Regions from separate parts of the Streptomyces durhamensis genome, predicted to be linked through region 1. Evidence: riboswitches for the same ligand, from Rfam matches in the RefSeq annotation. Region 1 holds a riboswitch; each other region holds the start of a gene.
What was found. A riboswitch is a leader RNA that binds a small molecule or an ion and turns the genes downstream of it on or off. The one in region 1 is predicted to bind cobalamin.
Positions count from the first base shown of each region.

Region 1 (9,800 bases):
GCCCAGGGCGAGTGCAGGCTTGATCAGGATGCCTTGGGAAAAGACAGTGAGGTCGCGGCGCGGAAAGGCCGTGTGGTACATGAACCGCCTCATGTCACCGGGGCGACCAAGAGCCTTACCCACGTCCGCCCAGTCTGCCAGCTTGGTCATCACCGGTTCGACCAGATCGCGGCCTTTCGGCCCGAAGGACAGGGCGTGGGCCCTGGCTGGCACGCTGGTAAACGCCGGCGCAAGGGCTACCGCGGCCAGCACACCGCGCCGGGACGCGGTAAGTCGGGGGCTGGTGTCCTGCTGTCGCTCATCATTCATGCGCTACGCCTCCTCACGCGATGGAAGCACGGAAGAGCGCGTCGACCGCTGATCGGCACAGCCGCATCCCACCAGTTGGGCTACCGGGCGAACACCCCACCTCGCTCGTAAGCAGGGACCGTGGGCGGCCGGTCTGTGCTGGACAGCAGGGAAGTAACAGCAACCACACCGACCACGGCCGATCGACGCAAACCGCTGGCGACCTCGTGACCAGCGTGCTTGGCCTCAGCGACCGTCGCGCCTGTAGTTCGCATCGAGAAGGTAGGTCGTGATCGCGAAATGAGGCGTGGCCGTACGGGTCCGTGGAATCGATCCACTGCCGAGCGAACCCGTCGTGCCGGCTCACAGCATGATGTGCGTCCCCGAGTGGGGTGAGCCATAGATCACCCCACGGCAGGCAAGGCCGGCCCGTACCCCTCGCGTGTCCGATCGGGCAGCAAGCGGCGCAGCGCTCTCAGCGCTTGAAGGAGCCCTTGGTCTGTTCCTTCGTGCCCCGCATCTTGCCTCGTGCTTCGAGAGCGGCGCCTTTCGCCGCGAGGGTTTCCTTGTGCATGGCGTGGGCCGCCGTCCGCACGGCCTTTCCGACGATCTGTTCGGCCTTTGCCTTGGCCCGTTCTCCGGCGCTCATCTCGGTACCTCCGTGGGTCTCACTGGCCGTGTGCCCCTTGAGGCAATGGGTGAAGCCACCCTTGTGGGCCGCGTTGTAAGGGGCGGCCGAGGTCCCCACGGGCCCGACGCGGAGTGGTTCCAGATCCGCTCTCACCCGGATGATCGCCTCGATGCCTTCATGGCGGCGGCACGTATCGCCGTGGACCGTCTGCTTCGAGCGAGAAGACGCAAGCTGCTGTTGGGCGAGGAAGCGAGGACGCCCTTAGGTTTCCTGGCGGTGGCGCGAACCCGCGTGGTGGACGAGGTGCCAGGGGCAGGGACGTCTGGCGCCACCTCGGCGAGGCCTGTTGCGCCGGAAGCGCCCTCTCCCCCTGCAGCGCAGTCCATCGAGACCGAGAACGGCCGGGCCGCCCCATCACTTTAGTCGACTTGAGCATCCACTGAAACCAGTTCTAGTTATAGTGGGCAATGGCCGCGGGCCGGCGGGTGGAGGGGTGGAGGGGCGATGGTGGAGGCGTTCGATCACGGCGGTGGTGTGCGGTCCGTGGCGGTTCCCATCCCGGACAACCCCCTCGGCCACACGCTCGTGTACGTCGTGGACACCGACCGCGGCCCGGTGCTGGTCGACACCGGGTGGGACGACCCGGACTCCTGGGACACGCTGGCCGCAGGCCTGCGCTCCTGCGGCACCTCGGCCGATGAGGTCCACGGGGTGGTGATCACCCATCACCACCCCGACCACCACGGCCTGTCGGACCGGGTGCGCGAGGCCTCGGGCGCGTGGGTGGCGATGCACGCCGCCGACACCGCGGTCGTACGGCGCACCCGGGAGGCCCGGCCCGAGCGCTGGTTCACCTACATGAGCGCCAAACTCGCCGCGGCCGGCGCCCCGGCGGAGCACCTGGCTCCGCTGCGCACCCCCCGTACCCTGCCCGGCCTCTCCCCCGCCCTGCCGGACCGGGAGATCGTCCCCGGTGACCTCCTCGACCTGCCCGGCCGCCGGCTGCGCGCGATCTGGACCCCGGGCCACACTCCCGGCCACGTCTGTCTGCACCTGGAGGAGGAGCACCCCGCCCGGCTCCCGGGCAACGGCCGCCTGTTCAGCGGAGACCACCTGCTCCCGCGGATCACCCCGCACATCGGTCTGTACGAGGATCCCGACGACGCGACCGTGACCGACCCGCTCGGCGACTACCTCGACTCCCTGGAGCGGATCGGCCGGCTCGCCCCCGCCGAGGTGCTCCCCGCGCACCAGCACGCCTTCACCGACGCCCCCGGCCGGGTACGGGAGCTGCTCGGCCACCACGAGGAGCGCCTGGCCGGCCTGCTCGCCCTGCTCGCCGAGCCGCTCACGCCCTGGCAGCTCGCCGAGCGCATGGAGTGGAACCGCCCCTGGGCCGAGATCCCGTACGGCTCCCGGAACATCGCGGTCTCGGAGGCCGAGTCCCATCTGCGCCGCCTGGTCGAGCAGGGCCGTGCGGAACCGGTGGCGGGGAGCGAGCCGGTGGCCTACCTCGCGGTGTGAGCGGTGGAAGGGGTGTGAGTGGTGGAAGCGGTGTACGGGGTGTGATCCCGTCGCGTCCGAGAGGGCCTGACTGTTGGACAGGCCTAGGGACCCCTTGCGCAGCTGGGAGTGGCCCCGCCGGGGGACGGGCGCCGGATCGAGGGCCTTCCGCCGGGTCGACGGCAGCCGGCTGATCGCCCCCGCACGCTGCACCTGCCCTTCGGCGGTGGCACCCCGGGGGTCAGTCCAGCCCGCGCTCCGCGGAGATGATCATCTCGGCGAGGTCGGCCAGCGTGGCGAGCTGGCGGGCGTTCATCTCCGGTGCGCGGGCGGCGAGTCGTACGAGGCCGCTCTCGCGCAGCCGCAGCAGCGGGTCCGCCTTGGCCTCCAGGGCCTGCAGCACCGGCCGCAACGCCTCGTGCAGCGCTTCCGGTTCGTCGGCGGTGAAGAACCCGGCGGGCAGGCCGAAGAAGCGGCGCAGCCGGTCGGTGTGCTGCAGGCCCGGCATGCCGCTCTTGCGCCACTCGCTCAGCCACTGCCGGCTGGTTCCGGCGATCCTCGCCAGCTCGTCCAGCGAGTACCGCTTGCCGTCGGGCCGGCGCCGGGTCTCGCGGATGAAGTCCAGCCGCTGGCGCACCCGTTCGGCCAGACAGGTCTCCGTGGCCCGGCCGCCGGCGAGCAGTTCGACGACGACGCCCACGGGGATGCCCGTGCGATGGGACAGGTCGGCCACGTCGAGGACTTCCGGCAGCCGGCCGGACCGGCCGGTCAACTCGCCGAGCTGGTCCAGGACAGCGGCCAGCGAGGCGTAGGCGTCACTCACCGAGGTCCCCCCTGGGCGTGTCGTCCGTTCGGCGGCTGGGCTGACGGCGAGGCTACCCGGTCGCTCGTTCGCCTACCAGACGTGACAATACTTCCTGCCCAATGTGGCAGCAATCGTTGACAGTTGAGGGCGGACCGGGTGAGGATCACGACACAGAGAGCAAGATTCACCCCGCCTGGGTGCTGTCCAGACCCGCCCCGGGTGCCGTCTATGGGGGAGCGGCATCCGGGGTGATCTCTGTCCCGCCTCTCCCGCGAAGGGTGACGCGCGATGCCGCAGCCCGTCCTTCTGCTCGGGGCCGGCCGGGCCGCGCACGGCGGCTACCCCCTGGCACGGATCGCCGCCGTACGCCCGGTGGTGCTGGTCGGCGCGTCGGCGCCCGGCTGGGCGCGGCCGTTCCTGTCCGGCCTTCTCGCCGCTGACCCCGCGCGGGAGGCGGAGACGGCCGAGACGGTGGCGCGGTACGCCGCCCGTCATCCGGTCGCCGGCGTCCTGACCTGGAGCAGGGCGCACCTGGCCGTGGCGGCGCGGGTCGCCGGGCGGCTGGGGCTGCCGGGTCTGCCGTACGAGACGGCCGCCGCCTGCGCCGATCCACCGGCGTTACGGGCGCTGCTGGTCCGGCACCGGGTGCTGCCGGCGGGGCCGGAGGACACGGAGGGGCCGCTGGTGTCGGCCGAGACGGTCGTCCTGGACGACGAGGTCCGCATCACCGCACTGACCCGTACGACCCCGCTGCGCCACTCGGTCCACGCTCATGACGGGCTGCTGCACAACCGGTTCCTCCGGCAGACCGTGGAACGCACGGTACGGGCGCTCGGGCTCACGCACACCGTCGCGCACGTGGGTGTGCGGCTGACCCGGCGGGGGCCGCGGGTCACCGGCGTCGCGCCGCATCTGCCGGGTGACCTGATTCCCTGGCTCGTGGAACGGGCGACGGGGGTGGATCTGGTGGGGGCGGCCCTGGCACTCGCGTGCGGGACGGTGCCGGACGTGACGCCCACCCGGCAGCGGGCGGCGGCGATCCGCTTCGCGGAGCCGGCGGGGTCGGGGCGGCGCGGGTACTGGGCGGTCGAGGGTGACGACGCGCATCAGTGCGAGCGGGCGCTTGAGGGGGTGGCCGGGGCCGCCGCCTAGTGCTGTGGCCGGAAAGGTCTGCCGGAAAGCTCGCGGCGTCCGGTGCTGGGGCACCTCCCACACCTTTCGGGCTGCGGGGGAGCATCGCAAGGCGGAGCATCGCCCGCGTACCGGATGTACTCGGGTGGTGCGACAACACGGCGAGGTGCCGTACCGGGCGTCGCGAGCCGGTGAACCTTTCCGGCCGCAGCACCAGCGGTGCCGCGGATCGTAGGGCCCTGTGCCCGATGAGCGGGCCGGCCCGCCGTTCGTCCCGAGCGCTCGCCGCGTCAAGTGCCCGCCGGTCCCGGGACGTTCCGCCGCCCACGGCGCAAGGGCGCGGCCGGCCGCCCGGCGGGCCGCCCGCCTCCGTCGGGACCGTGACCCCGGTCACCGCCGTCCTGTGCCCACAGCCACTCCTCAGGGCGCTCGGGGCTGCCGGTAAAGTGGCGGCGTCGTCATCACACCCGTACGGGGGGAAGCCGGTGCAATTCCGGCGCTGACCCGCAACCGTCAACCATCCCGAGGATGGTGAGCCGGACCGCCCCGGGCGGGACGTTGACCGGCTCGCGTACCCGGCGGTCCGCCGGGTACGGCACCGTCGAGGTTTACGGAGCCGAGCCGCCCGGGGGTCCCCGTGCGCTGCCGGTTCCCCGCAGGAGAGGCAGTCGCCGACCATGAACGTCCGCCGCAGTGCCGCGGCTCTCGCCGCCGTAGGCGTGCTGGCCGCCGCCGCGCCCGCCACGGCCGCCGGCCCGTCCCCGTCTCCCAAGGTCGCGATCCCGTCCGGGCTGTACGGCACGTCCGACCCGACGTACGACGGTGTGTGGCGCCAGTCGCTGACGCTGGTCGCCCAGCGGACCCTCGGCTACCGGCCGGCCGCGAAGGCCGTGGACTGGCTCGCGGGCCAGCAGTGTGCCGACGGCGCCTTCGCCGCCTTCCGCGCCGCTCCCGCGAAGGCCTGCGACAGCAAGGTCACGGTGGACACCAACAGCACGGCCGGCGCCGCGCAGGCCCTGAAGGCGGCCGGCGGGCACGACGCCGCCGTCGGCAAGGCGGTGGCCTGGCTGAAGTCCGTGCAGAACAAGGACGGTGGCTGGGGCTACTACCCGGGCGGGGCCAGCGACACCAACTCCACCTCCGTCGTCATCGGCGCACTGGCCGCCGCCGGCACCGACCCGGCGGACGTGCGCACGTCCGGCAAGTCCCCCTACGACCTGCTGGCCGCCATGTCCCTGTCCTGCGACCGGGACGGCGGCGCCCTCGCCTTCCAGCCGGACAAGAAGGGCGAGAAGGCCGCCAACGCGGACGCCTCGGCGGCCGGTGTGCTCGGCGCGCTCGGCAAGGGGTTCGTCGCCCAGGCCGGCAAGGCGCCCGCGCACGCCGCCTGCACCGACGCCGCCCACCCCGCTCCCGCGCAGATCGCGGACAACGCCGGCGCGTACCTGGCGGCGACCGTCGCCAAGTCCGGCCATCTGCAGTCCACGCTGCCCGGCGCCAAGGACCAGCCGGACTTCGGCAACACGGCGGACACGGTCGTCGCGCTCGCCGCGGACGGCCGCACCGAGCAGGCGAAGGCGTCGTACGCCTGGCTGGAGAAGAACGCCTCCCAGTGGGCCGTGCAGAGCGGTCCGGCGGCGTACGCCCAGCTGATCCTCGCCGCGCACGCGGTCGGCGCGCAGCCGGGTGACTTCGGCGGCACGAGCCTGGTCCGCTCGCTGAACGAGCTGGGCCCGGCCCCGAGCATGGACTCCTCCGCACAGGCGACCAAGAAGTCCGAGGACTCCGGGAAGTCCGGCTCGGGTCTCGGTGTGTGGTGGTTCGTCGGTGTCTGCCTCGTCGCCGGCATCGGCGTCGGCTTCCTGCTCAGCGGCCGCAAGAAGCGCCAGCCGTGACGGCGGTCCGCCGCGCCGCGAGTCTGCTGTGCGCCACGCTGGTCGTGCTGGCCGGGGCCGGACAGGCGCACGCCACCGGCTACCGCTACTGGTCCTTCTGGGAGCGGACGGGCGGGCACTGGACGTACGCCACGCAGGGCCCGTCGACGGCCCGCCCCGACGACGGCGCCGTGGAGGGCTTCCGTTTCGCGGTGAGCGCGGACTCGGCGGACGCGAACCGGCCGCGCGGCGCGGCGGACTTCGGCACCATCTGCGCGGGGACGCCCGCCCGGTCCGGTACGAAGCGGGTGGCCCTGGTCCTCGACTTCGGCACCCCGGCGGACGCGCCGTCCGGCGAGACACCACCGGCGCGCCGCACGGCCTGCGCGCGGGTGTCCGCCGACGCGACGAGCGCGGAGGCGCTGGCCGCGGTCGCCCCACCCCTGCGCTACGACACCAACGCGCTGCTGTGCGCGATCGCCGGGTACCCGAAGAAGGGGTGCGGTGAGCAGGTGTCGGCGTCGTCGGGCGGGAAGTCGCTGGAAAAGAGCGGTGGTTCGGACGACGGCGGTTCGGACGACGGCCCCTCGCTGGGTCTGCCCATCGGCGCGGGAGCGGTCGCAGCGCTGGCGGGCGCGGCGGCGTGGCAGGCACGGCGGCGACGCGATGGCTCCGCCTGACCGCGGTCCGGCGGGAGCCGACCGCGCGGTGCCCCTCGCCCCCGGGGAGCCGCGGTACCGCCGCGCGGCGCGGCGCCCCACCCCCGCCCGCACACCGCACCGGACCGTCGTTCACCCCGGTGCCTGGTGGCTGTGGTCGCTTTCCCTCGGTACCGCCGCCACCCGCACCACCAACCCCCTCCTCCTCGCCCTCCTCATATCCGCCTCCGCCTACGTCGTGGCCACGCACCGCGGTGCCACCCCCGCCTCCCACGCCTACACCGCCTTCGCCCGGCTCGCCCTCGCCGTCCTCCTCGTCCGCCTTCTCTTCGCCGTGGCGCTCGGCTCCCCGATCCCCGGCACCCACGTCCTCCTCACCCTCCCCGAAGTCCCGCTCCCGCACTGGGCGCAGGGCATCCGCCTGGGCGGAAAGGTCACCGCCGAGGCGCTCGTCTTCGCCGCCTACGACGGACTGAAGCTGGCCACCCTCCTGATCTGCGTCGGCGCGGCGAACGCGCTCGCCGGCCCCACCCGGCTGCTGAAGTCCCTGCCCGGCGCGCTGTACGAGACCGGTGTCGCGGTGGTCGTCGCCCTCACCTTCGCCCCGCACCTCATCGCCGACGTCCAGCGCCTGCGCGCCGCCCGCCGCCTGCGGGGCCGGCCGGACCGGGGCCTGCGCGGCCTGCTGCAGGTCGCACTGCCGGTGCTGGAAGGCGCGCTGGAACGCTCCGTGGCCCTGGCCGCCGCGATGGAGGCCCGCGGCTACGGCCGCACCGCCGAGGTCCCCGCCCGCGTCCGCCGGACGACGGCCGCGCTCACCCTGGGCGGCCTGCTCGGCGTGTGTGCCGGCACCTACGGGCTGCTCACCGCGGAGGGCGGCACGTACGGCGTCCCGCTGCTGCTCGCCGGTGTCGTCGCCGCGCTCGCGGGGCTACGGCTCGGCGGCCGGCGTTCGCTGCGCACGCGGTACCGGCCGGACCCGTGGGACGCGCGGGCCTGGCTGGTCGCCGGTTCCGGCGCCGCCGTGGCCGCGCTGCTGACGCTCGCCTCGGCCCGCGACCCGGAGGCCCTGCATCCCGGTGTCGTCCCGCTCGTCACCCCGGCCCTCCCCCTGTGGCCGGCCGCGGCCGTCCTGCTCGCGCTCGTCCCCGCGTTCGCCGTACCCCCCGTCTCCGCCTCCGCCCCCGAGGAGCCGTCGTGATCCGCTTCGAGGATGTCAGCGTGACGTACGACGGGGCCGCGGAGCCCACCGTCCGGGGTGTCGGCTTCGAGGTCCCGGACGGCGAACTGGTGCTGCTCGCCGGCCCGTCGGGGGTGGGCAAGTCGACCGTGCTCGGCGCGGTGAGCGGGCTGGTGCCGCACTTCACCGGCGGCACCCTGAGCGGCCGTGTCACGGTGGCCGGCCGGGACACCCGTACCCACAAGCCGCGCGAACTCGCCGATGTCGTGGGCACGGTGGGGCAGGACCCGCTCGCCCACTTCGTGACCGACACGGTGGAGGACGAACTCGCCTACGGCATGGAGTCGTTGGGGCTCGACCCGCAGGTGATGCGGCGCCGGGTGGAGGAGACCCTCGATCTGCTGGGCCTCGCCGGACTGCGGGGTCGTCCCATCGCGACCCTCTCCGGCGGGCAGCGGCAGCGGGTGGCGATCGGCTCGGTCCTCACCCCGCACCCGCAGGTGCTGGTCCTGGACGAGCCGACCTCGGCGCTGGACCCGGCCGCGGCGGAGGAGGTCCTGGCGGTGCTCCAGCGCCTGGTGCACGACCTGGGCACGACGGTCCTGATGGCCGAGCACCGGCTGGAGCGCGTGATCCAGTACGCCGACCGGGTCGTCCTGCTGCCCGGCCCCGGCGAAGCGCCCGTCGTCGGCACCCCGGCCGAGGTGATGACCGTCTCCCCCGTTTTCCCGCCGGTGGTCGACCTGGGTCGCCTGGCGGGCTGGTCCCCGCTCCCCCTGACCGTGCGCGAGGCCCGCCGCAGAGCCGGTGACCTGCGAGAACGCCTGATCGCCTCCGCTGGGGGCGGTTCTGTCGCGTCGGGGCCGGACGCGCCCCGCGGCGCAGCCGCCTGTCGCTACGGCTCCGCGCCCGTGGCGGACGCCGCCCCCACCGCCGTGGCCGCGGGCCGCCGGCGCCTCTTCGGCCGCCGCCCCGCGCCCGCCCCACCGACGCCGCACCCGCACATCGCCGAGGTCCACTCCCTCTCCGTCCGCCGCGACCGCATCGACGCCCTGCGGCAGGTGGACCTGACGGTCACCCCGGGCGAGACCATCGCCCTCATGGGCCGCAACGGCGCCGGAAAGTCCACCCTTCTCGGCTCGCTCGTCGGCCTGGTGGCGCCGACGGCCGGATCCGTCACCGTCGGCGGGGCCACCCCCCACCGCACCACCCCCCGCGACCTCGTCCGCCGCGTGGGCCTCGTCCCGCAGGAACCCCGCGATCTGCTGTACGCGGACACGGTGGCCGACGAGTGCGCGGCGGCCGACCGGGACGCGGAAGCCCCGCCCGGCACCTGCCGGACCCTGGTGTCCGGGCTGCTGCCGGGGATCACGGACGACACCCACCCCCGCGACCTGTCCGAGGGCCAGTGCCTCGCGCTCGCCCTGGCGGTCGTCCTGACCGCCCAGCCGCCCCTGCTGCTGCTCGACGAGCCGACGCGCGGTCTGGACTACGCGGCCAAGGCCCGCCTGGTGACGGTGCTGCGCGGGCTCGCGGCCGAGGGGCACGCGATCGTGCTGGCCACGCATGACGTGGAGCTGGCGGCCGAGATCGCCCACCGGGTGGTGCTGCTCGCCGAGGGCGAGGTGATCGCCGACGGGCCGACGGCGCAGATCGTCGTCTCCTCGCCGTCCTTCGCGCCGCAGGTGACGAAGATCCTCGCCCCGCAGCAGTGGCTCACCGTGGCCCA
Region 1 is NZ_JNXR01000024.1:15,932-25,731, reverse strand. It holds gene IO33_RS0130970 (DUF1259 domain-containing protein) at 1-309, opposite strand, end outside; gene IO33_RS51350 (hypothetical protein) at 764-937, opposite strand; gene IO33_RS0130960 (Strvi_7410 family MBL fold metallo-hydrolase) at 1,424-2,443, shown strand; gene IO33_RS0130955 (helix-turn-helix transcriptional regulator) at 2,664-3,245, opposite strand; gene IO33_RS0130950 (ATP-grasp domain-containing protein) at 3,516-4,379, shown strand; cobalamin riboswitch at 4,774-4,922, shown strand; gene IO33_RS0130945 (SCO2321 family membrane protein) at 5,036-6,253, shown strand; gene IO33_RS0130940 (SCO2322 family protein) at 6,250-6,912, shown strand; gene IO33_RS0130935 (CbiQ family ECF transporter T component) at 6,899-8,092, shown strand; gene IO33_RS0130930 (ABC transporter ATP-binding protein) at 8,089-9,800, shown strand, end outside.

Region 2 (9,800 bases), on a different contig from region 1:
GAGCTGGTTGATGACGAAGTGGATGTCGGCTGCGCGCACGTCGAGCGTGTCGGAGGAGTGCGCGCCGGCCGGCATGGTGTTGCCCTCGACCCGTCCGCCGGGGAACTGTACCTCGTTGGCGTCGTGGGTGTGGTCGACGGTGACGACGAGGTAGCCGCGGCTGGCTAGGTCCTCGGCAAGAACGGTGCCCCTCGCGCGGTCCGAGTGCAGCCCGCTGGAGTACAGCAGGACGGGCAGTTTCCCGAGCTTGGTGTCGACGGGGGCGAGGACATGGCCTGCGGTCCGCGGCAACGTCACTTGTTGTGGCGTCAGGCCCTGGGAGGCGAGGAAGTGGGCGCCGGAGGCTGACGGCATCCACGGCGCCCGGTAGTGACCGCGGGTGGAGGAGGCCGGGTACCAGAACGACACCATCAGCTCGCGCGGCTTGTTGCCGGGCACGTAAGGGTCCGTGCGGGACTTGTCGACGAGGTGCAGGCTGAACGTGCCCACGCCGTGGCGCCCGGTCGGTGCGGGCAGACTGAGCTGGAGAGCGGACGTGCTCGCGGGGGGCGTGACGGCCTGCGGACGGGCGGCCTTGAGCTGCGGCGGCGCCGCGTCGTGCTGGGGCGCCCAGGGGGTGTCGTCCTGGTCGGGCGAGAACCCGGTGGCGGTGGGCTTGTTGGGCGTCTTCCCGGCGGCCATCGCCGGCGTCATCCCCGCACCCAGGGCGATGGCCAGCGTACCCGCCGTACCGACCGCTCGGGCGATCACTCTGCGACGCGGGCGCGGGCGGCGGTGTTTCATGGGACCCCTTTGTTGAGCGACGATCGAAGAACTGGCGATCGGCTGTCGTACGCCGGTACCGCCGCAGTGGCCTACGGATATGGAGGCCCTGGCGTTCACCGTGGCGGCGGACGGACGAGCAGTTGATCCAAGCGACCAGGTGGGATCACCGATCAGACACTTCTGCCCGCCGCCGCCCCCCTCGCCGTAAGCGCACCTGTGGGCGAGTTTCGGTGACGCGCGCGATAGGACTTGAGGCAACGGAGGGCTTCGGCTGTCCCGCCCCCATCGAGTCAAGGCGTTCCGCCCACGCCACGCCGAGCTCCGGCGAGGGCGCCTCCCCTGACTTCGCCGCCGCGCCGCGTGCGGCTACCTGCGAGGAGCCGTCGGTGCTGATCCTCGGTGCAGGCGTCGGCGGCCTCACCGCCGCCTACGAACTGAGCAGGCTCGGCTGCAAGTGCACGGTCCTGGAGCCTCAGACCCGTACCGGCGGCCGAAACCGCACCGCCCGTAAGGGGGACAAGCTGTGCGAACTCGACGGCAAGGGCGACAGCCCGGTACTGACCCACACCTGCGCCTTCGACAAGGGCCTGTACCTCAACCTCGGCCCCGGCCGCATCCCGTACCACCACCGCCGGGTCCTGAAGTACTGCACCGACCTCGGGGTGTCGCTGGAGCCGTACATCATGGAGACCACGGCGAACGTCCTGCACCGCGCGGGACACACCCCGCCCGGCCGGCCCTGGCGCAACGGGCGCATCGCCAACGACACCCGCGGCCACCTCGCGGCCCTGCTGTCCGCCACTCTCACCGGGCGTGACGAGTTCACCGGCCTGCTGCCACCTGCCGCTCCGGCGGGCAGGAACTGGCGACGACAGCCGACTACTGCGTCAGCGACATCCCCCTGCCCCTGCTGAAGCAGCTCACCCTGACCGGTTTCTCCGCCGAGTTCCGCAACGCGGTGGAAGGGGTCGATCATGGACATGGACCAGACACGCGGGCTCGGCACGGACGGAATGTGCTCTGTGAGCGCACGATCTTGGGCACCCGGCCATGTGGGCCCGTCGACGCCGACGGGCACTGCTGAGGACCTGGCTGCCGCACAGAACTGGATGAATGAGCAGAACTCCACGATCAGGCAATCCAACGTGCTCGCCTTTCGTCGGCTCGCCCCACGGCCCGCAGACCGCCCACCACCTCCTCGAACTACTGGACAGGCGTTGGTGCTTGAAGTGAACAGAGCCCCGGGGCTGTGGCTGGCGGCGGACTGCGATCCTCACCAGTGGCACCGTGACCTGGCGGAGGCGGTCACGCGGAACCTGAGACGCTGACGCCCCAGCCAGCATGGCTCGGCAAGATCGCGTTACGAGTGCTCATATGCCTTGGAGGGCCTTGGGGGCACAGTTCGACCGGCGTCTCGCCGTCGGCGGGACTGTCGTGTGATGGCTCAGGTGCGGGGCTGGCATCGGTGTAGGTGAGCACGTCGTGACCAGAGGGTGACTGGCGCGCCGCCCACGGGATGGGCCGGCCCTCGTACGCGGACAGCTCCGCACGCATCCCCCGGTCTGCCAGATCCGTCGGCCCTGACCCGCCGCAGCCTCCACAGCCTGCTGATGGTGGGGCGGCAGGTCGCCCGACAGCACCCAGCCCCACCGAATCGGCAGGCGGTACAACGAAAGGCTCCCGCAAGGCAGATCCTTGCGGGAGCCTTTCTGCTGTCGGTGCCGTCGTCGGCGCCGGCTCCGGGCCGAGTCAGGTCAACCTGCCTCCGCAGTACGGGCGTTCCACCGCTCCTCGACCTTGGCCAGGCGCCAGTAGCCGATGGCCACGGCCCAGACGACCACGAACAGGCCGACGATGACGTAGCCGACGTTGTCCAAGTCCAGGCCCGCGATCCAGCCGGAGACGTCGTCACTCAGGCCCAGTTTGTCGTGCAGCACCCCGACCAGCTCGATCGTGCCGACGAAGAAAGCCACCGCGATGGACAGGCCGGTGATGGTGAGGTTGTAGAAGACCTTGCGGACCGGGTTGGAGAAGGCCCACTGGTAGGCGAAGTTCATGAAGGTGCCGTCGAGGGTGTCGAACAGGCTCATGCCGGCGGCGAAGAGCAGGGGCAGGCACAGGACCGCGTACCAGGGCAAGCCGGCGGCGGCGCCGTTGCCGGCCAGGGCGAGGAGCAGGACCTCGGTGGTGGTGTCGAAGCCGATACCGAAGAGGAAGCCGAGGGGGAACATCTGGCCGGGGCGGCGGATCGACTTGGTGAGCCGGCCCAGGATGCGGTTCATGAAACCGCGCGAGTCGAGGTGCGCTTCCAGCTCGGCCTCGTCGTAGCGTCCCGCACGCATGGCCTTGAAGACGCGGGCGATGCCGAACAGTGCCACCAGATTGAGAGCTGCGATCAGGTACAGAAAGCTGCCAGAGACCGTGGTGCCCACGGTGCCCAGGACCTGGTGTGCTCGCGAGTCATCGTTCATCAGGGTGCCGGCGAGCTTGGCGCCACCAGCGACCAGCGCGGCCATGGCGACCACCACGCCGGAGTGGCCCAGCGCGAACCAGAAGCCCACCGACACCGGCCGCTGGCCGTCGGCCATCAGCTTGCGGGTGGTGTTGTCGATCGCGGCGATGTGGTCCGCGTCGAAGGCGTGCCGCATGCCGAGGGTGTAGGCCGTGATGCCCAGTCCGACCCCGAACGCCTTGGTCCCGACCTCGTAATGCCGCGGCACCACGAGCAGGAAGAGAATCCCGAAGGCGACCACGTGCAGAGCGACGATCACGGCCAGGAGACCGGCGGTCCGGACGGTGTCCTCACGACGCCAGCGGAAGGAAGGGGCGGCGGCGGTTTCGGGCACGCCTGGGGACATGGTCATACGGTCACGCTCCAGCACCTCGTGGATCAGCTTCGTGCTGCCGTGGCCGGTCTCCTGGCTGACGGGTCAACGCGCCCGCCCCTGCCTTCCCGGCCGTGAGGCCAGTGGCAACGCATGGGGCGGGAACTCCCCGATCACAGTGGCGAGGGCCGCTCCGGACTGAGCCCCTGAGGGACTGTCACCGGTCTTCCCGAACACCACGGCCCGCCCACCCTAGAAGGCAGGAGGTCGAGGCTGCAAGGCTGCACAACTGATCAGATGTGGAGGCAGGAGCCGGTGACTGCGATGATGAGTCCATGCATCTCGTCCCCGCGGAACGTGCCGGGCAGCGGACCATCGACGGCCATCGGGTCTGCGACGCCATCGCAGCCGTCGGCGAGCCCGAGCGCGTACGGACCTGGGCCGACCGCTTTTCGCTGCTCTCGGACCCCGGGCGCCTGTCCCTCCTGCTCGCCCTCCACCAGGCGGGCCCCCTCGCCGTCTCCGACCTCGCCGTCGCCACGGGCATGCGGGACACCGCCGTGTCCCAGGCCCTGCGCCTGCTGCGGACCGCAGGCATCGTCTACGGCGAGAAGGACGGCCGAATCGTGCGCTATCGGCTCGTAGAGGGCCCGATGGCCGTGCTGCTCGAGCACTGCGTGTCCCGAGAAGCATGACGACATCCGCGGCCGCACGTGATCGCGGCAGGCGTCGCGCTACGCTCCCGCGCAGGTGCGGCCGCTCGGTTCAGGCGTGTGCGTGCCCGGTACGACGGCGTCCGATCCAGCCGAGGACGATGTCCACGGCGAGGAAGCCGGCGAGCGGGATCCCGAGCAGCGGGACGTGGTAGCCGACGACGGCGACCACCGCGACGCGGGGCACCAGCACGGAAACCGACACTTGTCGCCAGGCGCCGCGGGGAATCGGACGGCCGAAGGCGGAGCCGCGGCCGCGCTGCCACCACATGCGGTAGCCCCAGAGGATGAGGAGGACCAGGGCCAGGGCGAGACCGGCCAGCGCGATCTGGTTCACGAGGCCGAACAGAGTACCGGTGTGGGCGTCGATGCCCCACCGCGTCAGCTTCGCCAGTAGCGGGTAGTCGGCGAAACCTCAGCACGTCGGTCACCTTGCCGGTGGCCGGGTCGACGGCGATCGAGTCCTGCCTCTCCGGCCAGCTGCGCTGGATCTGCCGTACGACGTTGGCGGAGCCGGAGTCCGTGGGCGGCACGATTTCCACCGGGTCGGACAGGCCCTCGGCGCGGGCTGTCTTCAGTACGGCGTCCATACCCACGTCGGAGCGTGCGCCGGAGTGCGAGCCCATATCCATGCTTTTCATGTCCATGCCCGCCATGGAGTCGTGTCCCCCGTGCCCGCTGCTCACCGTCGCGGTGACGGAGGGGGTGGACTGGCCGAGGGCTTCGCGGAGGTCGCCAATGTTGGCCCCGGCGTAGGTGGACCAGGTCAGGGCGGTCGCCGACAGGAAGAACAGACCGGCCGCCGCCCAGACGCCCACCGTGCCGTGCAGGGTCAGGGAGCGCCGCCGTCCTGTGGTGCCGCGGACCTTGCGGCGGGCACGGCGGCGGCCGCACCAGAGCACCAGCCCGCCACCCGTGATCACCCACAGCCAGCTGGCGGCGAACTCGCTGTACAGGCGCCCGGTGTCACCGAGGTGCAGGTCGCGGTGGAGCTCGTCGATCCAGGTGCGCAGCGGCAGGGCGCCGGTGGAGCCGTACTGCTCCAGCGCGCCGCGCACCGTGCCGGTGCAGGGGTCCACGAACACGGCGAGCGTGTGGTCGGCGGCGATGCCCTTCACCCCGGACAGCAGAACGCGTGTGGTCGCATCCGGCTGCGGTGACGGCCGCACGGCGGAGATGGTGCCCTCGGGGTGCCGCGAGGAGCAGGAACGGGGCGACGAACACGCCCGCGTAGAAGTGCAGGCGCAGCACCAGCGGGCGCAGTGCCTGCACAGGCGACGGAGCCGTTGGTGCCGGGCTGGGCGGACGTTCCGGGTTCGCCGGCCGTGTGGGGTGGGGCAGTGGTGGGCGGCTCGATGGGCATGGGTGCTGCTCCTGGGCCGTATGGGTGTCACGTCAGCGGGCGGCTGGACGGAACGATGAGTTCCGCATCGCCGATGTGAGGTGGCGCACACCCGGGCGGTTGTGAAGGCCAGGAGCTTGCGTACGGACAGTTCCGATGCCGGGCGTCACAGGTGCCCGGCATCGGGAGGCGGGTCACGGCAGGGCGATGCCGTCCAGTTTGCCCGCCTTGGCGTCGGCGACGATCGAGGAGAACTGGTCGGCGCTCATCCGGACGCGCTGGCCGAAGTCGTCGGTGAGGATGATCCGCCGGTCGTCCGTGGCGCTGGGGTCGACGAACAGTTGCGGGCAGCCGCAGTTGCAGTTGCCGCAGAACGTGGCGACGGGCTCCAGCCCGCTGATGTCGGTCATGCTGCTCCACCTCCGTGGACATGGGGTTGCGGCGCTCCGGTGCCAGAACCGGTGGCCGCGGGGACTGCCCGGGAGATACCCGGCGCGGATGCGGCGGACGCGCGACCCCGTCGTGCATAGGGGGCGTGCGGGAGGACGGCGTGCGCCCGTGCTCCTTGCTCCGCTTCCGATGCTTCGATTTCGCCAAGGTGGCCGGGAACTGAACCGCCGCCGCCTCCGACTCGTTGAAGGGGGCGGATTGACCAGGCGGTTCGTGGGCGGTGATGCGTATGCATGGGCGAGGGGAAAGATCTTCTTGCCGCGTGGCAGCATCGGGTGTCGTGAGTGTGTCCCTCGCGGTGCGGAGCGTGCGCGCGGCGGTGTTCGCCGTGCTGTGCGTGCTGCTCGGTGCCGGAGGGCACGCCCTGGCCACGGGTGCGGCGCCGCCGGTGGGGGTGCAGGTCGCCGCGTTCGTGCCGGTCTTTGTGGGCGGCTGCCTGCTGGGCGGCCGGGAGCGGTCGCCGGCCGCGATCGGCGGGGGGACTCTGGGTGCCCAGGGTGGGCTGCATCTCCTCTTCCACCTCATGCAGCCGCATCACGCGGGGATGGTCATGCACGGCATGCGGATGGCCCACGCGCAGGCGCTGACGCCGCACGCCACTGCCGCCCATGTCGGGGCGGCCCTGGTGCTGACCTGGTGGCTGCGGCGAGGCGAGGCGGGGCTGTGGTCGCTGCTGCGCTGGGCGGTCGCGTTCGTGCCGGGGCTTGCCGCCTCGTGGCAGGCTGTCGGCGGGGCGCGGGGCGTACCGGACGCGCGCGGGCCCGTGGGTCGGGCTGCCGGTGAGACGTGGTCGCTGCGGCAGGCACGGCTGAGGCACGCCGTGCACCGGCGCGGGCCGCCGATGGGGATGTCGTACGCGAGCTGACCCCCGACATCCTTTTCTTCCGTACGGAGATCCACCACCTCATGTCCAGGACCCGCACCACCCTGCGTCGCGCCGGCGTCGTCACCGCCCTGACCGCCGCCGGACTCCTCGCTGCCGCCGGCGTCGCCTCCGCGCATGTCACCGTCCACCCCGACAGCTACGCCAAGGGCGCCACCGACGGCGTCCTGACCTTCCGCGTGCCCAACGAGGCGGACAACGCGAGCACCAAGCAGGTCCAGGTGTTCCTGCCCACCGACCACCCCGTCCTCGGCGTGCTCGTCTCCCCGCAGGACGGCTGGACCGCCAAGGTCACCAACACCAAGCTCAAGACACCGGTCAAGACCGACGACGGCACCATCACCGACACGGTCTCCGAGATCACTTGGACCGGCGGCAAGATCGACCCCGGCCACTACGAGGACTTCGACGTCGCCTTCGGCCAGCTGCCCGACGACACCGACCAGCTCGCCTTCAAGATCCTCCAGACATACTCCGACGGCAAGGTCGTGCGGTGGATCGAGGAGGCCCAGGGCGGTCAGGAGCCGGAGAACCCGGCACCCGTGCTCAAGCTCACCGCCAAGGCGGCAGGGGACGGCGACAGCGCGACCGCCTCGGCGGCGAGCCCGAAGACCTCCGACAGCTCGAAGTCGACCGCGTCGGCCAGTGACTCGACCGCCCGCGGTCTGGGTGTCGCCGGACTGGTCGTCGGCGTACTGGGGCTGGCCGCGGCGGTGTTCGCCGTCCTGCGCGGCCGCTCCGCTGGATCCCGGGCCGAGTAAAGCTGCGCCCGCCCTGCCGGCGGAGACCCGTCGGCAGGGCATCCGTCCTTTCGATGTGACGCGCGACGGATGAGAGTCGGTCGCGTACGGCCCGCTCCGCCGTCGGGTCAGACGGCGACCGGGTCGGTGACGCCGTACCCTGCCTCGACGATCGCCGCGCGCAGCCGCCCGTCGTCGAGATCCGTGCCATGCACGGTGACGGAGTTCGTGGCGAAGTCGACCACGACGTCGCTCACCCCGGGCACCTCGGAAACCTCTTCCCTGATGCTCGCCGCGCAGTGCTCGCAGCTCATGCCGGTGACGTTGTACTGCTTCTGGGCCATGGGGAACTCCTGGGCGCTTTGACGTGCTCCCTGGCCTAACGTCCAGGGATTCCGGTCTGGGTCGTCTGACCCTTCCGGGGGCTTCCTGCTTCACCGCGCTGCGCGGGCACGTGTGCCCGTCTTACCGGCGCTCCACAAGCGTCTAGCGTCTCCGCCCGTCCGGCGGCGACGATACGGCGTCCTTCGAAGAGGACGTTGCGGGCTGCGTTGTGGTCGCGGTCGTGCACCGTGCCGCACTCATGTGCGGCCTCATCTGCTGGAGGCGCCTCAAGAAGACCCGACCTTGATCGTGTTACGAGCTCTTAGGGGTCCTTACGCGAGCAGGAACCGGGCGCGTCGTGCCGGCGTCTCTGCCGCCGCAAGTGGCAAGCACCGTCAGCACCGACCAACTGAGGGAGCGTCCGCGATGTCCTGGAGACCCTGGGGAACCTGGAGAGCACTGATCGCGAGTCTGGCCCTGCTCATCGGCCTGACCGCCGCGGGCGCGTCGCCCGCCTTCGCCGGGCTGGACGGTCCGGTGGCTAACTACATCGACCAGCACTGCGGCATCGACACCATCGGGAGCGGCAAGACGACCATCGCCGTACCCGTGGACCGGGTCACTCTGAACCTGGAGGCGGTCGGGCACAGCCCCGCCGACTCCAAGATCACCGCCGTCTACACCATCCCCGGCACCAGCAAATACGGCACCCTCTTCGGCCAGTTCGACCCGGTCAAGGGCAACGCCACCTTCAACTACACGGTGGACAACCCGCCCGCCGGCGCGACGCTGAGCATCAGCTACGAGGTCGCCTGGACCGACGGCACCTACTACAGCGCCACGCGGACCCGCCCCCTGCTCACCTGCACACGGGACGACACAACCGGGGTCGACAGCGGGTATGGGGGCGAAGAATCCCGCGCCACCGTCTTCCAGCAGTGCACCAGCGTCGGCACGTGGCCGTACTTCGTGCGCGCGGTGGACGTGACGGTGCACCTCTCGCACGACCGCTACCCGGCCGACTACGCGGGACAGCAGGTCTGGGCTGATTACTGGATTCCCGGCAAGAAGGGCTACACCTCGGGGGTGTCCGGCACGGCGGACTCCGTCGGGGACGCGTGGGTGACGTTCCGGCTGGTCGCCCCGCCGACCGGGGCCGAACTCGACATCCTGTCGAGCGTCAGGTCCATCTACGGCCGCACCGACCCCGTACACACGTGGGTCCCGATCTCCTGCTGAACGGCTGACCACGGCGGTCTTTCGTCTGCGGGTCCGTTGTGGCTGGTCGCGCCCGCACGGCGGAGCCGCATATCGGCAGGGCCCCGCGCCCCTATGGGGCACGCTACGGGCACGCACGTGGATTCGCTGACCGGACCCCGCTCCGCGGATGGCGCGCGAAGCGCGCCTCCACGGGGCGCGGGGAACTGCGCGACCAGTCACGACGAACCCGCGGCGGATCAGGTGAGTCGTTGAGGTCGCTGAGCATCATGAACAGCGCGTCCTTGGCGGGGGCGTACCTGAACCTCGAGCAGATCGAGTCGGTGGCCTACGCCTTCTACCTGCGCTCGATGGGCGGTTCGGTCACGGAGGCGAACAGGTTCCCCGCGAGTACGGCGTCGCCTTCCAACCGGACCGGTCGACGAGCAGTCTGCGGCTGACCCGCCTGAGTTGACCGGGTCACCCTCCGTCCGGCTTGCTCCGGGGAGGGCACGAACCGGGCCAGAACTGTGGACGCTGATCGAGCCGTTGCTGCCGCCC
Region 2 is NZ_JNXR01000043.1:18,893-28,692, forward strand. It holds gene IO33_RS0139010 (alpha/beta hydrolase family protein) at 1-750, opposite strand, end outside; gene IO33_RS0139015 (flavin monoamine oxidase family protein) at 1,152-1,679, shown strand; gene nicT (Nickel transporter NicT) at 2,520-3,629, opposite strand; cobalamin riboswitch at 3,657-3,846, opposite strand; gene IO33_RS0139025 (ArsR/SmtB family transcription factor) at 3,926-4,285, shown strand; partial or broken gene IO33_RS44970 (PepSY-associated TM helix domain-containing protein) at 4,356-5,644, opposite strand; gene IO33_RS0139035 (hypothetical protein) at 5,840-6,055, opposite strand; gene IO33_RS0139040 (hypothetical protein) at 6,376-6,960, shown strand; gene IO33_RS0139045 (YcnI family copper-binding membrane protein) at 7,002-7,739, shown strand; gene IO33_RS0139050 (heavy-metal-associated domain-containing protein) at 7,847-8,062, opposite strand; gene IO33_RS0139055 (hypothetical protein) at 8,469-9,281, shown strand; gene IO33_RS0139060 (hypothetical protein) at 9,530-9,700, shown strand; gene IO33_RS54295 (transposase) at 9,711-9,800, shown strand, end outside.
Region 2: it holds a riboswitch for cobalamin, as region 1 does, so the genes downstream of both, nicT (Nickel transporter NicT) here and IO33_RS0130945 (SCO2321 family membrane protein) in region 1, are expected to answer to the same signal.

Region 3 (9,800 bases), on a different contig from region 1:
ACCTCAAGGCCGGGGTGCCGGGGCGAGAGCTGCGGGAGCAGGCTGCGCTGGAGGGTTTCCGCGGCGCTGCGGATGTGGTGGTGGAGGACGGCGTTGTCGATGCTCAGGGCTGCGGTGGAGGCGAGTTCGCAGGCGAGCGCGAGGTCGTCCTCGTCGAAGGGCACGGGGTTACGGGCGCGGGCCAGACCCATGACGCCGATGACCTGTTCCCGGGCGATGAGGGGAACCGCGATGTCGGTGTGCACACCGGCCCGCGCGAGCAGGGAGGCGGCCTCGGGGTCGGTGGCGATCCGGGTGTGGTCGCCGCTGTCCAGGTGGGTGATCAGATGGGGCTTGCGGGTGCGGACGCAGTACGCGGCCGGGTGGTCGGCGTGGTACGTGGTGAGCCGGCCGGGCGGCACGATCGCCTGAGCGGCGTCCGTGGGGTAGGCGGTCTTCACCGCCAGGGCGCGGAACAGCGGCGGGCCCTCGCCGACGTCCGTGCGGCCCGTCTGCAGCACCGAGTCCAGGAGGTCGACCGAGACCATGTCGGCCAGGCCGGGCACGACGACGTCGGCCAGTTCCTGCGCGGTGCGCTCCACCTCCAGGGTGGTGCCGATGCGGGCCGAGCCGTCGGCCACCAGGCGCAGGCGCTGCTGGGCGCGGTCGGCCCTCCTGGCCGCCTGGTACCGGTCGGTGACGTCGACCACCACGTTGGCGACGCCCAGGACGTTCGCGTGCTGGTCCTCCAGCCGGTACAACGACACCGCCCAGGCGTGGTCGCCCTCCGGGTCGGCGCGTGTGCGGCCCACCACCTGCCGGTCGACCACGGGGACTCCGGTCTCCAGGACCCGCCGCATGGCGGTCTCGGCGTCCTGGAAGGGCGCACCGGGCAGGATCTCGCCGAATCTGCGGCCAACGTGCTCGGCCTCGGCCACGCCGTGCATCGACGCCAGGGCGGGGTTGACCACCACGTACCGCAGGTCGGTGTCCAGGATCGCCAGCCCGATCGGCGCCTGGGTGACCAGCCGGGTGGACAGGGCCACGCCCCGTTCCACCTGGCGGAGGGTGCTCCTGTCGGTGGCCAGTCCCAGGGCGTAGTGGTCGCCGATGTTGTCGGTCAGCCGCATGTTGCGGAACTCGACCATCCGGGTGCTGCCGTCCTTGTGCCGGACGGGAAACGCGCCTGCCCAGCCCCGGCCCGTCTCCATCACCTCGGCGAACAGCATGATCGCCGCATCCCGGTGTTCCGGTTGCAACAGCAGCAGGGCCGCGTACTGCCCGACCGCCTCACTGCCGGTGTAGCCGAAGAGCTGCTCGGCCTGCGGGCTCCACATGTCGATCCGCCCGTCGGCCTCCAGCAGCACCGCGGCGACGCCCAGCAGATCCATCAGGCCGCTCGGGCCCGAGTCCGCGTCCTTCGGACCACCCGGTCGCTGTGGAGGCTGTTGCGCTGGGCTCATCACAGTGGCTCCTTTCACCTGCTGACCTCACCGGCGTACCGGTCCCACGGAGAAGGTCAGGGGAAACGTCCTTCCTGCAGGTCAGCCACCCTTTCCACGATGCTCCACGGGACCTGCGAGGGCCAGTGGGACGCACCGTGGGAACCGCACCGTCCGCTCGGGCAAGCGCCTGGTGGCGGGTGTCGTCGACGGCCGCACCATCAGGGGGAACGACCTGGCGACGTCGCTCGCCACGCTCGGCACCCTGCTGGGGCCGGCCGACCGGGCCGACGTGTCGGCGTCCTCCATCCTGCTGCACGTGCCGCTGGACGCCGCCGCGGAACGCGACATCGACCCGCGATCCTGCGCCGGCTCGCCTTCGCGAAGCAGAAGGCCCGGGAGGTCACGCCACCAGGCCCCCTGCCACGGCCCGAGCGTCAGGAACCCGCGGTGCGCCGCGGTGGGGTGAAGACGTACAGGTCGAGGATGTCCGGCAGGGGCGCCACCCCCGGGCCACCGGCGCGCACCCAGGTGACGATGTCCTCGGTGGCGTCCGGGTCGTTGACGAGCCCGAGCCACACCGGCCGCGCCCCGGCGGCCCGGCCCGCGGCGGAGGGCTGTACGACGATGACGTTGGCCCGATCGCACACGTCGAGGCAGTCGGAGACGCGCATCGGCACCTCCGCCCGCAGCCGCGCGGTCTGCGCCGCGTGATCGACCCCGGTCACCTTGGGGCTGCCACAGCAGCAGTCCCGGCACACGACGACACGGCACGGCACCGTTCCGCCGGCCTCCACGCGCTTGCCTGATGTCCCTGCCGTCGGCCTTCCGGGCACGGCGCCACTCCCCTCCCGGGGAGATCCGCCCCGGTCCTGCTCGAGGAGGCGACCGCGTGAGTCTCCTGGCTTCCGGTGTGCCACTCGCCCCGCTGTGGGGAGTGGCTCACCGGTCACAGTGGCGGGACCGCGCCGGATTCACACCGGCTTCCTCGGAACGCCGTCGCCTTTTGTCGCTGGTCATCATCTCATCAACGGCGAGTGCGCCGACCGGTGGCCGGGCCCACGCGGCTCGGCCACCGATGCGCGGGAGCGGCTACGGAGCCATCTCGTACGCTCCGGACAGTGCCTCGACCCGCTGCCAGACCCGCTCCGTGCGTGCCGCGTCGACGACCGGCCGCCGGATCGACGCCAGCGCCCAGTCCCGCTGCTGTTCGGTTGCCGAGTCCTTGCCGTGCAGTTCGACGGCGTGCGCGGAGAAGTCCCGTACGAGGACGGCGAAGAGTTCGTCGAGCACGTCCTCGTCGAGGCCGGTCAGAGCGGCCTGCTCCAGGACGAGCTGTCCGTGCACGACGAGGGCGAAGAGCTGACCGACCGCGAGGACGAGGTCGAGGTCGCGGCTCTGCTCCGCGTCGGGGGCGGCCGTGGCGACGAACTCGCAGAGCGCGTCGGCCTGTTCGCGCAGTCGGGTCACGTTGGGCAGGTGCGCGAACGCGTCGAAGGCGGGCCGCCAGTCGTGGAAGCGCACCGAGCCGAGGCCGCGGGCCGGTCCCTGCCGGAACAGGAAGTCGTCGTCGGCCGCGTCGAGGCGGGTCGGCACGGCGGGGTACTCGACGGCGTCGAGGAGATGGCTGCGCAGGAACTTCAGGATCAGCGCCAGGTTGACGTGGACCGTGCCCTCCAGCTTCGGGAGGCCGCGGATCTCCACGGCCGCCTGGCCGAAGTAGTTGTCCTTCTCGAAGCCCTTGGCGGCGATGACGTCCCACATCAGGTCGATGACCTTCTCGCCCTCCGTGGTCACCTTCATCTTCGTCATCGGGTTGAAGAGCAGGTAGCGGCGGTCGTCGGGGCCGGCGGAGCGGAAGTAGTCGACCGCGCGGTCGCTGAACGACTTCATGCCGACGAGCCTGACGTACGCGTCGGTCAGCTCCCGCCGCACGTGCGGGAAGCTGGTGACGGGGCGGCCGTAGAGGATGCGGTTGTGGGCGTGGGTGACGGCCTCGTACATCGCGTGCTCGCAGATGCCGATCGAGGCGGTGCACAGGTTGAACTTGCCGACGTTGACGGTGTTGAGGGCGGCGTCGAAGGCGGCGCGGCCCGTGTGCAGGACGTCCTCGGCGGCTACGGGGTAGTCCTGCAGGCGGAACTCGCTGACGAACTTGGAGGAGTCGACGACGTTCTTGACCAGGTGGTAGGCGGGGTGACGGCTGTCGGCGGCGAAGAACACGTAGCCGTCGGGGCCCTCGACGTCGCTGCGGCGGCCGAAGACGGAGACGAGTCCGGCCGCGTTGCCGTTGCCGATGTAGTACTTGGAGCCGGTGGCGCGGAAGCCGCCGTCGCCGTCGGGCTCCAGCAGCATGTCGGTGGAGTAGATGTCGGCGCCGTGCTCCTTCTCGGACAGGCCGAACGCGAACGCCTCTCCCTGGGCGAGGAGTTCCGCGGCGCGGGAGCGGGCGGCGGCGTTGTCGCTCTGCCAGACCGGGCCGAGGCCGAGGATCGTGACCTGCCAGGCGTACCAGTAGTCCAGGCCGTAAAAGCCCAGGATCTCGTTGAGCGCGGCGATCCGGGCGGTGTCCCACCGCTTGTCCGGCTCCCCCTCCCCCGCGGCGGACGACGGCGTCAGGAAGGTGGCGAACAGGTTCTCCTTCGCCGCGAAGGCCAGGAAGTCACCGAGCCACGCGCGGGTCCGGTAGTCCTCGGTCAGCCGCCGCTTCCCGCGCTCCTCGAACCAGTCGACGGTGGCGCGCAGCAAGCGGCGCGTTTCGGGGTCGAAGTGCGCGGGATCGTAGGTGCGCGGGTTGAACAGCAGCTGGTCGGCCATGGTGAGGACGCCTTTCGGCTGGTGGACGAGTGGGAAGGGGAACTCTGACGGCTGGACCGGCGGGATCCGCAGGACCGGGTGGTCCTGCGGACGGTGCGGCGGCGATCAGCGGCCCGGACCGAACCGGGCCAGCGTGGCAAGGACGTCGTCGAGCCAGTCGATCATCATCCGCTCGTACGCGATGCCGCCGCGCAGGACGACGTGCTGGAGCTCCCGCTCCGCGTCCGGTGGTGCCTGCGGACCGGCCGCGTCCGCCTCGGACCTCGTGAAGTCCCGCGCCTCTCCCGCCAGATAGTGCGCCAGCCGGTCCCGGTGTGCCTGCCGGTGCCGCTCCACCTCGCGGATCAGAGCGGCCGGGTCGTCGAATGCGGCGCCCCGGATCTTCACGGCCAGGTCGTGGCGTACGCTCTCCGGCTCGATCGGGTCGTGCAGCCAGGAGGACAGCGCGGCCCGGCCGAGGTCGGCGACCGAGTACTCCTTCTTGTCCGGCCGGCCCTGCTGCGGGACGTCCCGGACGTCGATCCATCCGTCGTTCTCCATGCGCTTGAGCACGCGATAGATCTGTTGGTGTGTCGCGGTCCAGAAGTAGCCGATGGACCGCTCGAAGCGCCGGGCCAGCTCATAGCCGGACCCCGGCTTCTCCAGGAGCGACACCAGGATCGCGTGTTCGAGCGCCATGCCGTCGATCCTGCTATGCAACTCGTTGCATAGCAACCTCGCCCGCACCGATGCGACGCGGCTCACCCCCGCGCGGCCCCCGTCCCAGCCGCGCGGTGCCCCGCGTCCGCCCGCGTGCGTCCGGTCCTCACGCCCGCTCGGGCACCGCCAGCTGGGCGGCCATGAGGCGGACGACCTCCGCCTGGTGTTGGCCCAGGAAGAAGTGGCCGCCGGGGAAGACTTTCAGCGTGAAGGGGCCGTCGGTGTGCCCGGACCAGGCGTCCGCCTCCGCCACGGTGACCTTCGGGTCGTCGTCGCCGACGAGGCAGGTCACCGGGCAGCGCAGGGGCGGCCCGGGTTCCCAGACGTACGTTTCGGCTGCGCGGTAGTCCGCCCGGATGGCGGGGAGGATCATGCGCAGGACCTCCTCGTCGCCCAGCAGCTGGGGGTTGGTGCCGCTCAGGCCGCGCATCTCGGCGACCAGCCCGTCGTCGTCGCGCAGGTGGACGGTCTCGTCGCGGTGCGTGGACGGGGCACGGCGGCCGGAGGCGATGAGGGCGGCGGGCGTGATGCCCCGCTCCCGCTCCAGCCGCCGGGCGATCTCGTAGGCGAGAGAGGCGCCCATGCTGTGGCCGAACAGGGCGACGGGCTGGTCGGTCCAGGGCAGGAGGGCCTCGTAGATCTTGTCGGCGAGCGCCGGTACGGAGTCCAGGAGCGGTTCGGTGCGACGGTCCTGGCGGCCGGGGTACTGCACGCACAGCACGTCGACGCTGTCGGGCATGGACCGGGAGACGGGGAAGTAGAAGCTGGCGGAGCCGCCCGCGTGGGGCAGGCAGACCAGCCGGACGCGGCTGTCGGGGCGCGGGTGGAACCTGCGGATCCAGAGGCCGTTGTCCTTGGTGAGCGGGGAGTGCACGGAATCGTTCCTTTTCGGTCGGGGTGCGAGCACCCACCGTGGCGGGGCATCGCCGGGAGGAGATGGGGCGGGCCCCGCCCACCGCTCGTCAGGAGTTCGCGACGTCCTCCTTGATGATGCGCTCGACGTTGCGCTCCGCCAGCGCCGTGATGGTCACGAACGGGTTGACGCCGATACTGCCGGGGATGAGCGAGCCGTCGGTCACGTAGAGGTTCTTGTATCCGGCGACGCGGCCGTAGTTGTCGGTGGCCTTGCCGAGGACGCAGCCGCCGAGCGGGTGGTAGCAGAAGTCGTCGGCGAAGGCCTTGATCTGCTTGCCGAAGAGGTCGTACCGGTAGATGGTGGTGTTGGCCTTGTTGATGCGGTCGAACAGCGACTTCGCGGCCGCGACCGCGGGTGCGTTCTGGTCCCGGGTCCAGCGCAGGTCGGCCCGGTCCTTGGCGGCGTCGTAGACGAAGGTGCCGCGCTCCGGGTTCTTGGTGATGGCCAGGTAGAGGCTGACCCAGGTCTCCACACCCGCCGGCATGGGCGCGATCTCAGCGAAGACCGGGTTGTTCGGGTTGTCCCAGTCGTCGATGCCGAGGGCGGGGATCGACGACTGCTTGGTGCCCGTGGGGTTCCACATGTGGTTGGCCCGGGCGGTCATGATGTTGCCGTTGGGGCCCCAGCCTCCGCCGATCTCGGAGCTGAGGTCCGGGAGGGTGCCAGTCTCCCGGGCGCGCAACAGCAGTTCGGTCGATCCGAGGCTGCCCGCGCCGAGGAAGAGGTGGCGACAGGAGACCTCCTTGGTCGCGAGCAGCTTGCCGTCGGCGTCCCGCTGCTCGACGGTCAGCAGGTACGTGCCGTCGTTCTGCTGACGGATCGTCCTGACCTGGTGCAGGGTCTCGATGGTGACCTTGCCGGTGCCCAGGGCGGCCGCCAGGTAGCTCTTGTCGAGCGAGACCTTGCCGTGGTTGTTGCCGTAGATGACCTCGGCGGCCAGCGCGGACTTGGGCACCGTGCCGTCCGCCTCACGGCGCATGTAGTCCCAGTCGTAGACGTTGGGCACGAAGGTGGTGCCCAGGCCGGCGTTCGCGGCCTGCTGGCGCGAGACACGCGCGAACGTGTACCAGTCGGTCTGCTCGAACCAGCTCTTGTCGACGGTGTTGACCCGGAGCGTGGAGTTCGCGCGCGGGAAGTACTTGGTGTACATCTCCTCGGCGTCGACCTGGGGCAGCACCTCCTCGAAGTACGAGCGCCGGGGCGTGACCGCCATGCCGCCGTTGACGAGCGAACCGCCGCCGACACCGCGTCCCACGTACACGGACATCTGGTCGAAGTTGACCCGGTCCAGGACGCCCGCGTAGGGATCGATGTCCCGGTTGGCGAGGTCGAGCCACAGGAAGGAGCCGAGCGGGGCCTCGGTGCGGTTCTTGAACCAGCTGGAGCGCTTGTCGGGCTTGAGCATCCCGCAGAACACGTTGCCGTCCGGGCCGGCCTGGTTCCACAGCTGACCCATCTCCAGCATCAGGGTGGTGACCCCCGCCTCGCCGAGACGCAGGGCGGAGACGGCCGCGCCGTAACCGGTGCCGACCACGACCGCGGGGACGAACGTGCCGCCGGAACCGCTGGTCGCGGTGGCGGCGGCCGCCCGGGGCGCCGCGGCGATGGTGGTCTGCCCCGCGAGTGCGGCGGCGCCCAAGGCGGCCATGCCGAGCATGCGGCGGCGCGACAGAGGCTGGTGTGCGAACACGCTGTGTCTCCTGAGCTTCGGATGAGAGAAGAGATGAAGAGAGAGGGCCGGCCGGAGCGGCGCGGCCTCGGGTGCAACGGACCGTGGGGAGATCGCTCGGCGACCGTCACCGGCCTCCGGACCCGGCCCGCCGGCCCTGTGGCAGCCGGGTCCCGGAGGTTCGGTCGCCCGGGGTGTGGAAGTGGGCGTGGGGGTGCGGAAGAGGCATGGGGGTGTGGAAGAGGGCCTGGGGGTGCGGCCCGCTCCCGGCGCGGGCCGTACTCACGCGCGCCTTCACGGGCAGCGGGGGCAGGACGCGGCGTCGCTTCCGGCCGGGGGAAGCTGCCGCCGTCACCGGCGCGAGCGGGCGCCCGGTACGGGCCCCGTGCCGCTCACTTCACGAAGTCGTCCACGACCTCGGGCGGCCAGGTGCCGACCTTGAGTACGCCCATGGAGTAGGCGCGGGAGACCAGCGCGGCACGGTTGGGCACCTTCAGCTTCCGCAGCAGGCAGGTCACGTGGTACTCGACGCCCTGCCGGCTGAGGTAGAGGCTCGCCGCCAAGGGCACGGTGGAGACACCGGCGGCGATGCCCTCCAGGATGCGCGCGTCCATCGCGGACAGGATCGCCTTGCGTTTGGTCACCACACGCGTCCCCTCGGCGTCCCCTGCCGTGGGCATCATGACCAGGATCGCGGTCGTGTCGGGCAGGCCACCGCGTACCGCGACCGCGGTGAGGGGAACGGTGAAGGCGGACTCCTCGCCGGGCCCCACCGCAATGACGGGCGTGACGAATCGCTGGTGCTTCCCTTCCAGCAAATTGGAGAATTGGCGCACCAGTGGCTGCTGCACGCTCGGGTGCACCACGTCACGGAAATTGCGGCCGCATATGTCCTCGGACGAGCCGCTGAACTGGCGGAAGAACTCCTGGTTCGCCTGCTGGATGGTCAGGGTTTTATCGAGGCTCGCCATGCACAGGGCCGGAGCTGCAGGTGCTGGACTCAGCAAGAGTGGGGCTCCCTGTCAGGAAACTTGAGGGCGAAATCAATTCGAGGCTGGTGAGCGGCCGCGAAGACCGTCGACAGGGGCGCCATCGGCCCTGGGACCAGCGGGTACTCCAGTTGTCGTCATCGTGCGCCACCGACCTTGCGGGGTGCTGGTCGAGCCGCTGGCGGCCCCTTGCCGTCGCCCGCCATCGTTTTCCGGACCTGGTGTCGAAATCCTTGCCGAACACCTGCCGATTTCTTGCCAATCGGCGGACCTCCGCCCTGGAAGGCGCTTTCCCTGTGTCAAGATCCATAGGAGACACGGGGGTACGACCAGCCAGCTCGAAGCCGTCCGTCAGCCAGCCGTATCCGCGAGAACGATAGGGACCAGCATGCCCACACCTCCGACCGCAAACGTGTTACCCACGGAAACCGACCAGGCCGAGCTCATATTGAGTGTTCTGGGGCCCATGTCGGCGCGGCACAACGGGCATGATCTGCCGCTCGGCCCGCCACGCCGGCGGACGCTGCTCGCCCTGCTGCTCGTCCGCATCGGCCGCGTGGTGCCCACCGAACTGCTCGTCGAGGAGCTGTGGGGTGACACGGCGCCCCGTCAGGCCGTCGCCACACTTCAGAGCCATGTCTCGCATCTGCGCCGGGCCCTGCATCCCGTGGCGGGATCTGGCCGGCTTTCGGTGCTGCGCCACCGGACGCCCGGTTACGTCCTCGATCTCGATCCCGAACACGTCGACGCCTGCCGCTTCGAGCGTCTGGTCACCGACGGGCGGCGGCTGCTGGAGCAGCGCGATCCGCGCACCGCGCAGGCCCGGCTCACCGAGGCCCTGGGGCTGTGGCGCGGCTCGCCGTACGCGGAGTTCGACAGCCATCCGCCGCTCAGCGACGAGGCCACCCGCCTCGAACAGATCCGGCTCACCGCGGTGGAGTCCTGCGCGGAGGCGCGGCTGACTCTCGGCGCGGCCGAAGAGGTCGCCGCCGATCTGGACGGGGAGGCGCGCCGTCATCCGACGCGGGAGCGGCTGGTCGGCCACCTCATGACGGCACTGTCCCGGCTCGGGCGGCAGGCCGAGGCGCTTGAGGTGTACGAGCGGACGCGCAGTCATCTGGTCGAGGAGTTCGGTGTGGACACCGCAGCCGAGCTACGCCGGGTCAGAGACGCGATCCTGCGCCAGGAGCCGGGTGCGAGCGCTCCCGCGAAGCAGCTCTCCGCCGTGCCGCTCAAGCCCACCGGAGCGTCACCTGTCCTGCTCGTGGGGAAGGAGACGGCCGACGACG
Region 3 is NZ_JNXR01000006.1:310,228-320,027, forward strand. It holds gene IO33_RS0110925 (SpoIIE family protein phosphatase) at 1-1,442, opposite strand, end outside; partial or broken gene IO33_RS52335 (hypothetical protein) at 1,603-1,826, shown strand; gene IO33_RS0110935 (hypothetical protein) at 1,859-2,200, opposite strand; cobalamin riboswitch at 2,296-2,435, opposite strand; gene IO33_RS0110940 (acyl-CoA dehydrogenase family protein) at 2,514-4,238, opposite strand; gene IO33_RS0110945 (PadR family transcriptional regulator) at 4,344-4,916, opposite strand; gene IO33_RS0110950 (thioesterase II family protein) at 5,044-5,811, opposite strand; gene IO33_RS0110955 (GMC oxidoreductase) at 5,900-7,510, opposite strand; gene IO33_RS0110960 (LuxR C-terminal-related transcriptional regulator) at 7,915-8,493, opposite strand; gene IO33_RS0110965 (ATP-binding protein) at 8,978-9,800, shown strand, end outside.
Region 3: it holds a riboswitch for cobalamin, as region 1 does, so the genes downstream of both, IO33_RS0110935 (hypothetical protein) here and IO33_RS0130945 (SCO2321 family membrane protein) in region 1, are expected to answer to the same signal.